DNA from 3 places in the Priestia sp. YIM B13489 genome. Region 2 is predicted to be linked to each of the others. Evidence: riboswitches for the same ligand, from Rfam matches in the RefSeq annotation. Region 2 holds a riboswitch; each other region holds the start of a gene.
What was found. A riboswitch is a leader RNA that binds a small molecule or an ion and turns the genes downstream of it on or off. The one in region 2 is predicted to bind S-adenosylmethionine.

Region 1: it holds a riboswitch for S-adenosylmethionine, as region 2 does, so the genes downstream of both, mtnK (S-methyl-5-thioribose kinase) here and ACFX4W_RS16630 (phosphoadenylyl-sulfate reductase) in region 2, are expected to answer to the same signal.
Region 3: it holds a riboswitch for S-adenosylmethionine, as region 2 does, so the genes downstream of both, ACFX4W_RS24710 (sulfite oxidase-like oxidoreductase) here and ACFX4W_RS16630 (phosphoadenylyl-sulfate reductase) in region 2, are expected to answer to the same signal.

The regions. Positions count from the first base shown of each region.
Region 1 is NZ_JBHZOQ010000053.1:3,374,662-3,379,332, reverse strand. It holds gene ACFX4W_RS23170 (pyridoxal phosphate-dependent aminotransferase) at 1-649, opposite strand, end outside; gene ACFX4W_RS23165 (carbon-nitrogen family hydrolase) at 762-1,544, shown strand; SAM riboswitch class I at 1,636-1,786, shown strand; gene mtnK (S-methyl-5-thioribose kinase) at 1,922-3,094, shown strand; gene mtnA (S-methyl-5-thioribose-1-phosphate isomerase) at 3,130-4,188, shown strand; gene ACFX4W_RS23150 (hypothetical protein) at 4,323-4,487, shown strand; gene ACFX4W_RS23145 (methylated-DNA--[protein]-cysteine S-methyltransferase) at 4,488-4,671, opposite strand, start outside.
Region 2 is NZ_JBHZOQ010000053.1:2,124,034-2,128,704, reverse strand. It holds gene cdaS (sporulation-specific diadenylate cyclase CdaS) at 1-452, opposite strand, end outside; SAM riboswitch class I at 766-868, shown strand; gene ACFX4W_RS16630 (phosphoadenylyl-sulfate reductase) at 1,123-1,836, shown strand; gene ACFX4W_RS16625 (sulfate permease) at 1,856-2,935, shown strand; gene sat (sulfate adenylyltransferase) at 2,988-4,139, shown strand; gene cysC (adenylyl-sulfate kinase) at 4,152-4,671, shown strand, end outside.
Region 3 is NZ_JBHZOQ010000053.1:3,663,623-3,668,293, forward strand. It holds gene moaC (cyclic pyranopterin monophosphate synthase MoaC) at 1-474, shown strand, start outside; gene ACFX4W_RS24705 (MogA/MoaB family molybdenum cofactor biosynthesis protein) at 487-999, shown strand; gene ACFX4W_RS24710 (sulfite oxidase-like oxidoreductase) at 1,033-1,695, opposite strand; SAM riboswitch class I at 1,771-1,877, opposite strand; gene ACFX4W_RS24715 (hypothetical protein) at 2,022-2,390, opposite strand; gene ACFX4W_RS24720 (putative polysaccharide biosynthesis protein) at 2,404-4,014, opposite strand; gene ACFX4W_RS24725 (YjgB family protein) at 4,348-4,671, shown strand, end outside.

The sequences.
Region 1 (4,671 bases), 1.3 Mb from region 2:
CATCAAACCCAATTGCTCCGTAAGCAAAGTCGTGTACCACACAAATATCGTGCTTGGCAGCAAACGCCACGGTGTCTTCAAAAAATTCTGCCGTTGCCACTGCACCAGTAGGATTATTCGGATAGTTTAAAAACATGAGCTTTGCCTGTTCTTTAGCACGTTCACTTATCTCTTCGTATACGGGTAGAAAATGATTTTCAGCCGTGAGAGGCATCACTTCCATCTTGGCTTTTGCAAGCTCTACTCCAGACCAGTAATCAGGATACCCAGGATCCGGAACCAGCACCGTATCTCCAGGATTTAACAAGCACTGCGGGATTTCAACAAGTCCACCCTTTCCGCCAAATAAAATAGCTACTTCTTTTTCAGGATCTACATCAACGCCATATTCTCGTTTATAAAAAGTCGCAACGGCCTCTTTTAAAAACTGGTGCCCCCGAAATGGAGAATACTTATGATGCATAGGATTAGCACTTGCTTTTTGCAGTGTTCCTACAATATGTGAAGGAGTAGGCTGATCAGGATTTCCCTGTCCTAAGTTAATAACGTCGTGCCCTTGGGCCATTACTTTTCCTACCTTGCCCACAAGTGATGCAAAAAATTGTTTTGGTAAACTTTTTAATAGTTCCGATTGCTCAAATTGTTTCATCATCGCACACCTTCTCAAAAAATTCTTGAAATTCTAGTCACAAATAATATATTGTAATACTCAACTTGTAAAGTCATTTTTTTCAACTACTAAAAAAAGGACGGATGATAAAGTGAGTGTAAAAATTACGTGTTTGCAGCTTGATATTGCGTTTGGAAACCCAACTAAAAACCGAAAATATATCGAACAAAAAATGACGGAAGCCCTGAAAGAAAACCCTGATATCCTTGTGCTTCCTGAGCTATGGGATACAGCTTATGATTTGACGCGGCTAGACGAAATTGCAGATGATGAAGGACAGCAAGCCAAGCAATTAATCTCTCAGTTTGCTAAAACGAACGAAGTAAATATTGTGGCAGGTTCGATCGCGAAAAAAACAGAGCAAGGCATCACGAATACGATGTATATTTTTGACCGAAAAGGTCGTGAAGTATCACAATACAGTAAACTGCACTTATTTAAATTAATGGATGAACACCTGTATTTAGAAGCAGGAACAGCAAAAAATCTTTTTACACTTGAACAGTCACTGTGCGCAGGAGTTATTTGTTACGATATTCGTTTTCCAGAATGGATTCGGGTTCACACTAGCAGCGGAGCAGAAGTCTTGTTTGTTGTCGCTCAGTGGCCGGCTCCAAGACTTGCCCACTGGAAAGCCCTGCTCATTAGCCGTGCAATCGAAAATCAATGCTATGTAATCGCATGTAATCGTGTAGGCCAAGATCCTAATAACACATTTGCCGGACATTCCTTAGTCATCGATCCGTGGGGAGAAATAATCGCTGAAGCTGGCGATAGCGAAGAACTTTTGAGTGCTGAGGTTAACCTGGAACTTGTAAAAGAAATTCGTAAACAAATTCCCGTCTTTACAGATCGCCGTACAGAATTTTATTAATTATGTATTGACAGCCGTTTTTTTGCATGATACGATTTTCACCAGATATCATAAAATATTCAAACAAATCAAAATTGAATAAGTAATCGTACTCTTATCAAGAGTTGGCTGAGGGATTTGGCCCTGTGAAGCCCAGCAACCGACCGTCATTCCATCCTAAGATGGATCACACCCGTAAAACATGTTTTACAAAGGCACGGTGCTAATTCCAACAGAAAGTAATTTTTTCTGGCAGATAAGAGGTTTGAACACTACAATCAAGCCTCTTTCCAACGAAAGAGGCTTTTATATTTTCTAAAATTATAAAAGCCTCCATATATTCTTAAACCTATTAACTTAGTAAACAAATCAGTTTAATAAACTATGGAGGGATTCCGATGTCAACAACAAAAACAGAGAAATATCACCCTTTAACAGAAATTTCAGCAATCAAACTTGTGAAAAAGCTAGGTCTTTTTGATGCCACAGAAGCACTGACTGCCCGTGAAATTGGTGACGGCAACTTAAATCTCGTCTTTCACATCATAAATGATCAAACAAATAAATCCATTATCGTCAAACAAGCGCTTCCCTATGCAAAAGTTGTAGGCGAAAGCTGGCCTCTATCCTTGAACCGTGCCACAATTGAAAGCAATGCGCTCAAGCAATTCGGTGCATTTACGCCAGAACTTGTGCCCGCTGTTTATTACCACGATGAAACGCTTGCTGTTACGGTCATGGAAGACCTGTCTCATTTAACGATTTCTCGCGCCGGACTTATTCAAGGTGAAAGTTATCCTCTGCTCTCACAGCATATCGGTTCTTTTTTAGGACATATTGCGTTCAAAACGTCTGATTTCGCCTTAAAACCTCAGGATAAAAAAGAAGAAGTTGTTAAGTACAGCAACCCCGACTTATGCAATATTACGGAAGATTTAGTTTTTACAGATCCTTTTTTTGATATTGATACAAATGAATTTGAAAAAGCGCTGCGTCCTGATGTAGAAGAATTGTGGAATGATGGTGATGTAAAGCTACAAGCAGCAAAATTAAAATATAAATTTTTAACAAATGCGCAAACGCTAATCCACGGTGATTTACATACAGGCAGCATCTTTTCTAGCAGTCAAGAAACGAAAGTGATTGATCCAGAATTTGCTTTTTACGGTCCGTTTGGATTCGATTTAGGGCAATTTGTTGCGAATTTATTTTTAAATGCTCTTTCTCGAGAAACAAATCGCGAACCGTTATTTGCACACATTACGAACACATGGAACGTATTCAAAGATACCTTTACTGCGCTTTGGCATTCTGAAAACACTGAACCTTTCGCTAAAGATGAGCGCTTATTACATGAAATTTTAACGCAAACGTGGCAAGATGCTGTTGGATATGCAGGATGTGAAATCATTCGACGTACGATTGGCTTAGCTCACGTGGCGGACTTAGACGAAATTTCTTCAGAGGAAAGAAAAATTAACGCTAAACGTACTGCGTTAAAAATTGGACGCTATTTGCTTCTGCACCAACAAGATGTTTCACCAAATGAATTTGAACATTTACTTCGATAACGAATAATGTACACAATGAAAGGATCGGTATCAGCATGACAAATACACTATCACTTCCGCGCTCAGTGGAATGGAATGAATCATATATTACTTTATTAGATCAGCAGCAGCTTCCTGGCAAAGTTGAATATATTAAGCTGCAAACCATTAAAGACGTATGGGATGCTATCACTACCTTGAAAGTACGCGGAGCTCCTGCAATTGGCATTACGGCGGCTTTTGGTCTTGCTCTTTCTGCGCTTAGCTATGACACAGATTCAGTCAAGGAATTTAACAAAAAACTAGCTCTTGATCAACAGTATTTAGCTAGTTCACGCCCTACTGCCGTCAATTTATTTTGGGCATTGGAGCGCGTAGCGAAAAGCGCTGAATCCGCTTCGTCCGTTAATGAAGCTAAAACAAAAGTTGTTCATGAAGCTATTCAAATTCAAGTAGAAGATGAAGAAACGTGCTACCGAATTGGAGATCATGCTCTTTCTTTATTTAAAAAGAAAGATAAAATCATGACAATATGTAATGCTGGTTCAATTGCTACAGCTTATTACGGAACAGCCTTAGCACCTTTTCACTTGTCTAAGCAGCGCGATATTCCGCTTGAAGTATTTGCCTGTGAAACAAGACCCGTTCTTCAAGGTTCTCGCTTAACAGCCTGGGAACTTCAGCAGTCGGGAGTGGACGTGACGCTGATTACGGATAATATGGCCGCTCATACCATTAAAACAAAAGGAATTAATGGGATTATTGTAGGTGCTGACCGCATTGCAGCAAATGGCGATACGGCTAACAAAATTGGAACATATGGACTTGCTCTTTTAGCGAAAGCATTCGGTATTCCATTTTACGTAGCAGCGCCGCAGTCCACATTTGATTTATCTATTCAAGACGGCAGCAGCATCCCTATTGAAGAACGTTCACCTAAAGAAGTAACGCACATTGGAGATACACAAATTGCTCCAGACGGAATCTCTGTGTACAATCCAGCTTTTGATGTGACGCCAAGCGAACTGATTACGGCCATTATTACAGAGCATGGAATTATCCATTCCCCGTCTTTGGAATCCATTCAAAAAGTTTTATTGCAATCTGCTCAATAAAAAAAGCCGCTGCTATGCGGCTTTTTTTTGTTGAGCACTGGTTTTCACCTGCATTTGTAACACAATTGTAACAGTACTCTCTTCTTTTTCTACATATATTATAGGGGATTCTTTTTGAATAAGGGGGAGTAAATATGAGTTCAGAGCAAAAAACGGATAAAAACAAAGCGCTGAATCGTAAGCAGCACTATCAGCTATTCGATTTATCCAAAGATGAAGAACTAAATTCCCTTCCTTCTCCTCAGCAAATTGACGGTGTTTTTGTGCAGGGAGAAGGCTGGAAATTGGACGGTGAATAGTTATTTTAACTCCAGAGCGCCTTTTGCTACATTTCTTTCAAGCATTAATAGTTTCTCTTTTATATGAGTTTGGGAACCTGCATAACCTGTTAAAGCTCCATTTTTTCCAATCACACGGTGACAAGGTAAAATAATAGGCAGTGGATTTCGACGATTCGCTTGTCCCACAGCCCTTACGGCTTTA
Region 2 (4,671 bases):
GGTAAAACATTAGCAGCTGAAATAAGCTGATTATTTCTAATTAGGACGGCTCCGTCATGTAAGGGTGTCCCTGGATAGAACAGTGTCTCAACTAGCGTAGCGCTGACAGGAGCTTGAATAGGCATTCCTTTTTGAATAAGAGGGTCTACATTTTGTTCCCGTTCAATGACAATTAAAGCGCCGTGACGTTTCTCCGAAAGGTTATGAATAGCTAAAGACAGAGCAGCATATTCAAATGTATAAGGCGATAAATAATGGCGCAAGTAATAAGAGGCAGCCGTAGCTTGAACATCTTGAAATAACCTTCTCATCTCCTCAAAATCACATAGGATACAATGATCACTCGTGTCTAAATGTTTAATTAAATTAGAGGCTTCAGTTGAAATCTGCTGTAAATATGTTCGCACATTATTTTTAATTGTATCGTCTAATTGAAAAGGTTGTCTCTCCATCTTATATAGCTCCTATCTGTCAGTCAGTGTTATCTGTAATGTGTGCTAATGTGGGTGAATTATCCGTAAAGCTTATAAATCCCTTATTAATTTTATAGAGAGGTTTTGTGTTTTATTTAGCAAGAGAATATAAAAAGTTGGAGAAAAAAGAAAGCGTTTTATAAATTGATATGTTCACATTTGGGTTAAATTTACATATGTTGTTTTAAATAAAAGTATAGATATTTCTGTGAATTTAAAGTATAGTTTTCTTATCGGATATATGATTTTTAATGTTGACAAATATTCTAAATATGCTAAAATTTTTAAAAAATGCTTATCAAGAGTGGTGGAGGGATCTGGCCCGCTGAACCCCGGCAACCTGCTTAGCAAGGTGCTAATTCCAGCAAAGTGTGTATCATTTTGAAAGATAAGGTGAAAATTTATTGCCTACCCAGTCTTTCAATATGGAAGACTTTTTATTTTGATATAGCGCAAGCGATAATTTGAGGAGGGACACCAATGACTGTAACCCCCGACTTAAAACAAATTTTTGAGCATGTCGAAGCAAAGTAAGAATTAAATAGTTTCGCTGACTAGACACACTAGAGGCGGTTTTATCCAATTCTAGTGGGTAAAACCGTCTTTTTTTATTGGATAACGCGGATAACTAAGAATTGGAGTGAAGAAAATGGCAGACTTATATACGTACGAAAACTGGAGTGATACATTTCCAGAGTTCGACAGTGAAGATGAAACAAAAGGAGCCCTTTCAGCATTGCAGTGGGCGTATGATACCTACGGAGATTCAATTATTTACGCATCAAGCTTTGGTATCGAAGGAATCGTGTTAATTGATTTAATTTCAAAAGTGAAAAAAGATGCTGAAATTGTCTTTTTAGATACGGGCGTTCATTTTAAAGAAACATATGAAGTAATTGATGCAATTAAAGAACGCTTTCCTGATTTGCGTATTCATATGAAAAAACCGGATTTAACGCTTGCAGAACAAGCTGAGAAACATGGAGATGAGCTTTGGAAGAGTCAGCCTAACCTATGCTGTCAAATTCGAAAAATCATCCCGCTAAGGGAATCTCTTGCTCCTTATGATGCGTGGATTTCTGGTTTGAGACGCGAGCAGTCTGAATCTCGTGCCAACACGAATTATTTTAATAAAGATGAGAAATTCAAGAAAGTGAAAGTCTGCCCGTTAATTCATTGGTCCTGGAAAGAAGTTTGGCGCTATGTGTATAAGCATGATTTACCATATAACAAACTTCATGATCAAGGCTACCCAAGTATCGGCTGTGAGCCCTGTACCGCACCTGCCTACAATGTAGACGATTTACGTTCAGGAAGATGGGCAGGTACACAAAAAGTTGAATGCGGATTACACGAATCTTAAATACGAAAGAGCTGAATAAATGATGCTTTTATATGTTGCCTTTATCATTGCGCTTTTTTTTGCAATGAATATTGGGGCAAGCGGTGCAGCAGCAGCTATGGGCGTTTCATACGGCTCCGGTGCGATTAAAAAGAAAAGAGTAGCCCTGTTCATCTGTGCTGTAGGTATTGTGCTCGGAGCCATTATCGGAGGCGGCGAGGTGGTAAAAACCATCAGTTCAGGTATCATACCTGAAAAATTGCTGTCAGTAGAATTAGTTATTATCATTCTGGCTGCTGCAACGCTGTCACTCTTTTTCGCGAATTTAATTGGTATTCCTCTATCAACAAGTGAAGTAACGGTTGGTTCAGTTGTTGGAGTAGGCGTAGCTTATCAATCTCTGTATGTGGAAAAACTTTTAGTTGTCATGTCTTTTTGGATTATTGTTCCGCTGGTTTCATTTGTCATTGCTTTTTTGATTGGAAAAGTGATAAAACGCGGAGCGCATAAAAAAGAAGCAAAGGGAACGTGGAAAAGAGTTTTAACGATTTTAGTTATAGCGACGGGATTCTTTGAAGCCTTCTCAGCTGGAATGAATAACGTGGCAAATGCTGTCGGTCCTCTAGTAGGAGCTGGATTAATGGATGCCACAACGGGTGTCATAGCAGGAGGATTGGCAGTGGCGCTCGGAGCTCTTTTACTAGGAGGCCGAGTTATTGAAACAAACGGGAAAAAAATTACTCGCTATTCTGTAGGGGAAGGGTGCATTATCTCGGGTACTGGTGCTTCTCTTGTCACAGTCGCTTCACTGTTTGGTTTGCCAGTACCCCTTACACAGGTCACTACGTCTTCTATTATTGGAATAGGAGCAGCGAAAACGGGATTCACGAAAGAACAGCGCGAAGTTGTCATTCAAATGTTAAAGGTTTGGGTGGTCTCCCCTGTATTTTCACTCGTAATCTCATATGTTCTTGTGAAATTAGTACTTGAAAGCGACTTATATTCATTTGTGGTGCTAGCTAGCGGATGTATTGCCACAGCAGGTGTTCTAAGCTTAGCTAGAGCGACTAGAAGAAAAAGAGCAAGCTTGCAGTCGGAAAAAGAAAAAATGACTGCGTGATTCAAGTGCTTTTTATTATATTGTGTTAATTATTTAAGGAGGATTTTACAAAATGACAACAATTCAAGCACACGGTGGAGAATTAATTAATTTATATCAACCAACATATGACTACACGTCACTAACAAAAGAAATCGAAGTAGATAACATGGCCCTAAGTGATTTAGAACTAATTGGAATTGGTGCTTACAGCCCAATTACAGGATTTTTAGGAGAAAAAGATTATCAATCAGTTGTTGAAAATATGCGTTTAGCAGATGGAACAGTATGGAGTATTCCTATCACTCTTCCTGTAACAGAAGAGCAAGCTAAAGAATTAAACATTGGCGACAAAGTAAAACTTGTTCAAAACGGCGTAACGTATGGTGTTTTAGAAGTTTCTGAAGTATATACGCCAAATAAAGAAAAAGAAGCGGAGAACGTGTACCGCACGGCAGAACTTGCTCATCCTGGCGTGAAAAAAATGATGGAACGCCCAAATGTATATGTAGCAGGTCCAATCGTACTTGTAGAACGTACACCTAAAACGCGTTTTGAAAAGTATTACCTAGATCCTACTGAAACAAGAGCAGCATTTGAAGAACGCGGTTGGAAAACGGTTGTTGGATTCCAAACTCGTAACCCTGTTCACCGTGCGCACGAATATATTCAAAAAACGGCATTAGAAATTGTAGACGGCCTGTTTTTAAATCCACTTGTAGGAGAAACAAAGTCAGATGATATCCCAGCAGATATCCGTATGGAAAGTTATGAAGTACTTTTAGAGAACTATTATCCTAGCGATCGTGTAGCTTTAGCAGTTTTCCCTGCTGCGATGCGCTATGCTGGACCTAGAGAAGCTATTTTCCATGCAATGGTTCGCAAAAACTTTGGATGCACACATTTCATTGTAGGCCGTGACCACGCTGGTGTTGGTGACTACTATGGAACATATGACGCACAAAAAATCTTCAGTAACTTTACAGCAGATGAATTAGGAATTACACCTTTATTCTTTGAACACAGCTTCTATTGCAAGAAATGTGAAGCGATGGCATCAACGAAAACATGCCCTCACAGCAAGGAAGATCATATGATTCTATCTGGAACAAAGGTACGTGAAATGCTTCGTAACGGAGAAGTGCCACCAAGCACATTCAGCCGTAAAGAAGTAATTGAAGTGTTAATTAATGGATTAGCAAAACAAAAAGTATCTTCAAAATAAGGAGCGGTTGAAGTGAGCAAATCAACAAACATTACGTGGCATGATGCTGGAATTACAAAAGAGGAAAGACGCGAGCAAAATAATCATCACAGTTTTGTACTATGGTTTACAGGTCTTTCGGGTTCAGGTAAATCTACCGTAGCAAACGCAGTGGCAAAAGCGCTTTTTGATAAAAATATTCGCAACTATGTATTAGATGGTGACAATGTTCGTTTCGGCTTAAATAAGAATCTAGGGTTTTCTGCTGAAGATCGTACAGAAAATATTCGCCGTATCGGTGAGGTTTCTAAGCTGTTTGTAGACAGCGGTCAAGTGGTACTAACAGCATTTATCTCTCCATTCCAAGAGGACCGAGCTCAAGTGCGTGAGATCTTAGAGGGGAATGAATTTTTGGAAGTATACGTGGAGTGCCCGTTAGAAGAATGTGAAAAAAGAGATCCAAAAGGCCTTTACAAAAAAGCAAGAAGCGGAGAAATTCGTGATTTTACAGGAATTGATTCTCCGTATGAGTCACCGGCTAATCCTGAATTAA
Region 3 (4,671 bases), 1.5 Mb from region 2:
CATTTTAATGACCAGGGCCGTGCCAACATGGTCGATATTAGCGAAAAATCTATCACGCGCCGCGTTGCAACAGCTCGTTCAAGCATACTCGTTAACAAAGAAATTCACGAAGCCATTGTAGAACATAAAATTGGAAAAGGCGACGTGCTTGCTGTCGCACAAGTAGCGGGAATCATGGCAGCAAAACGCACGTCTGACATTATTCCTATGTGTCACCCTCTTTTATTAAAAGGCGTAAACCTTTCATTTGACTGGGATACAAGCAATGATCAGTACCGTTTATTAATAGAAGCAACTGTTAAAACGGAAGGCTCAACGGGCGTTGAAATGGAAGCTTTAACTGCCGCTTCTGCCTGCGCTCTAACCGTTTATGATATGTGCAAAGCCATTGATAAAGGCATGATTATCGGCGAAACGTATCTGCTTGAAAAATCTGGCGGCAAAAATGGTGACTACAAGCGTACGGAAGCGTAAAGGAGGTACATAATGAGCGTACATGAACATAAATCCAAAGCAACACAGCCCGTTCGCTGCAAAGTCATTACAGTATCAGATACACGTACAAAAGAAACCGATAAAAGCGGCGCGCTAATGATCCAACTTCTGAAAGAACACGACATGCAGGTCGCTTCCTATGAAATTGTAAAAGACGACCAAACGTCGATTCAACAAGCGATACTTGCCGGATGCAGTGCTGAGGACATTGACGTTGTTCTCACAAACGGCGGGACCGGCATTACAAAACGAGACGTCACAATTGAAGCCGTTCAAGCGCTGATTCATAAAGAAATCGTTGGGTTTGGCGAGCTGTTTCGCATGCTGAGCTACACCGAAGACATTGGCAGCGCAGCAATTATGAGCCGAGCAATTGCCGGGACGATTAACGAAAAAGCCGTTTTTTCTACACCAGGATCAAGCGGTGCTGTTCGTCTAGCTATGACCAAGCTGATTTTGCCTGAACTTCGCCACGTTGTGTGGGAATTAAACCGCCAGCGCTGACAAAATGCCTATGCACACGCATAGGCATTTTCATTAATCATAGTCTTTATGTACCCACTCATCTTCTGGAATGCCTAAATCTTCTCCAGAAAAACGCTCTTCTTTAAACGGATCTCCTCTAAGATGAAAGCCGTTTTGCTCCCAAAAGCCAGGATGATTTTCATCAATAGCTTCAAAGCCTCGGAGCCATTTAACACTTTTCCAAAAGTACAAATGCGGAACAACCAATCGCAGCGGATATCCGTGCTTAGCTGTAAGCGGCTCTCCGTTAAAGGAATGAGCGAGAAGAATATCGTCTCTCAGTAAATCTTTTACCTCAATGTTTGACGTATAGTCATTATCTCCGTGCAGCATGATGTATTTACTTTTTAGCTCCACGCCAACTGCTTTTAAAAAGTCTGTAAACAGCACGCCCGTAAATTCATTATCAAGCCTTGTCCATCTCGTTACGCAGTGAATATCACATTTCACCGTCGTTTGCGGCATGTCCAATATATCTTGATACGAAAGCGTCACTTCCTTGTCTACCAACCCAAATACCCGAAGCGTCCATTCCTCTAAGTTATACTCCGGCACGTCGCCTTCATGTAAAATCGGAAAGCGCTCCGTTACTACCTGACCCGGAGGCACTCGTCCTTCATACTTTGGATCAATTTCCGGTGTTTTCATTCGTTTAATACGGTCTGCTTTGTTCAAATTATCACCTCATTGTTTTTTATACATAAAAAGCCCTTCCTTAAATAAATAAGGAAGAGCTTTGTTTCAGCTTCTTCCTTATCTCTAAGAGCAGTACACTCTTAAGGATTTGGCACCATTCTGTCATAGACAGCGGTTGCCGGGTTTCACAGGGCCAGTCCCTCCACCTCTCTTGATAAGGAAACAAATTGTATTTGTTTTATGTAATAAAGTCAGTATTAAGCTTTTTGTCATAATTGTCAATATTATTTTTCTTTTCCGCAAAAAAACTTTAAAAACAGGTAGGGTTATAAGATTTTAGTCTACTAAAATACCATATAAAACCTTTACCCTTCTCCATCAATCATCGTATACTTCTTGGCAAAACGCTTGTAGTAAATTTGCTCATCCTCTTGTCCATCGTTAAAAACAAGTCGGTTATGATCAATATCTTTTTCTTTTAACATATAGCCTTTTTCATTCATCATATGAATATATTCATCTAAATGTCCTTTTTTCACCATATAGTGAAGAGCATCATCTGAATCTGTAGTCCTCGCTACATCTTGACTTCCCACTTCTAGCTTGAATACAGCTGTTGCTGTTTGAACGGGACGATAATCGCCAAACAATCTTTCCCAATTTAATAGCAGCAGCGCGCCGGAAATTATTATACACCCTCCAGCCGCCACGGTTAGTACAAATCGTTTTGACACTACTTTCTCTCCTTTACATTCTTTTTCTTCTATTTAATACAACGGATTGCCCTAAACTTGTTTTTACGCCAAGTCCTAGATACACGGCAGCACCTAAAGCAATTGAAATACAAGATGTGCTCATCGCAAGTGAAGATGCAGACAGCTTATTTTCTAAAAAATAGTGAGAAGTATAATTGCCGATAATCACAGCGGCTGACATCACACTTACTAATAAAACAGGTGTCAACGCAGCTTGTCCCAGTGATTGAACTCGGTAAGAAATGGATTTTTCAATTAAATAAAAGTTATATATAACCGATACACCATACCCTCCGTAAGTCGCGACAACCGGTCCAATTTCTTTTAAGCATGAAACCAGCAGTACGTTTAATACTATCTTCACAACAATTCCTAAGCCCAAGCCTAAGATTAGCTTCTTTTGCTGATTAATTCCTTGGAGAATTGCGGCTGTTACTGTAAAAAGAGCAAATAAAATGGCAGCAGGCGCGTACCATTGTAAAACAATTCCACCGATTTCAGGGCTGTTTTTTGCTCCAAAAATCATCATATATACCGGCTTGCCTAATAAACAAAGCCCCACGGCAGCAGGAAGAGTAAAAAATAACAGCAGCTGCAGCGTTTTTGTAATTTTCCCTTTTACTTCCCGTAAATTTCCTTGCACAAAAGAAGACGTAATGCCCGGAATCAGTGACATGCTGAAGGCAGTCGCTAACGATACTGGCACCATCACCAAAATCTGGGCTAATCCAATAACGGAGTTGATCGTTTCGGCTTTAGCTTGTCCATATCCTATTGATTGAAAGAGCATGTTAATTGTAAACGTATCAATATTTTGATAGATAGGAATAGCTAAACCAACTAATACAAACGGAACGGCGTACGTTACAATCTCTTTGAACATTGAAGAGAACGAAACGGACTTATTATTCTTTCCGCTGTTCACTTCTTTCATAATCAACCGCTTGCGCTTCAAATAAACCGCTCCAAGAATCCCAATTCCCCCTACGCCTCCAATAAACGCTCCAAACGTGCCGATTCCAACAGCTTTTGTCATTGTGCTATGAAAAAGGTGAATAACAGCGTATGCTCCTGCTAAAATGAACAACACTCGCACTATTTGTTCAATAATCGTACTTAGCGCGGACGGTCCCATAGACTGGTTACCTTGAAAGTAGCCTCGTAATAGACTCATAGGCGGGATAATAATTAAAGCAAAGCTTACCATTCGGATGACGTACACTACGTCTTTTTGACTATTTCCTGAGGAATCTTTTCCGTTAATGACTAGTTCAGCGAGCCACGGTGCCATTGTATAGAGGACTAAGAAACCTATTATGCCCGTTATTGTCATTAATAGAATTCCTGCTTTTAACAGATCTTGTCCCGCACGGTAGTTTCCAAGACCGTTATATTTCGATACATACTTCGAAACAGCAAGCGGAAGACCCATTGTCGACAAGCTTAGCATCAAGGTATATGGACCGTATGCATACTTATAAAGCGCGTAACCTGACGTTCCCACTAAGGCTGTGAAAGGAATAATATAAATAAAGCCTAAAATCTTTGTTAATAAAGAAGACGCTGTTAATAAAAGCGTACCTCTCATCAAATTTTTTTCCATACATCAAAACTCCAGAAATAAATATTGTATTTTTAACAAATACTTGATTTATTGTATCATACTTACAATTATTATCTAGTTTTTTATAAAACATTAGAACCCTCTCTATATTACGCTTTTTACCTAATAAAGGAATATAAACCAATCTTTTCACCTATGATAAATGAATCGTTTTTTGCTTTTTACTTTACCTGACGTTTACATTCTAAAAGACGTGTTAAATTATATATATATCAGTTACCAACTAAACTAAGACTCCTTGATTATTCTGGCCTACCTGTTCTTTTAGGTAGACTGAGGTTGCTAAATCGTTATATATAGGAGGAAAAAATCATGAAAATGAAACAACGACTATCAAAAGCAGCGGCGGCTGCAACGATTACAGGAATTACTGCGTTTGGATTTGCTCCTGTCGCTCAGCTTGATACACCAGCACATGCAGCTACATCTCAAGAAACAAGCAGTCAAAGTCAAACAGCTGTAAAAAACATTAATGAAATTTACAACGCCGCAGTAAAAGGTGAAGTGCCACGCTTAACGGCAGACTTCAAAATTGGCAAAACACTGCGTCAAGACGTTCGCGATCAGTTCGGTCCCCCGCCTGAAGGTTCATCAAACAACTTTGACTACTATCACGCGGAAATGGGTCACCCTGGA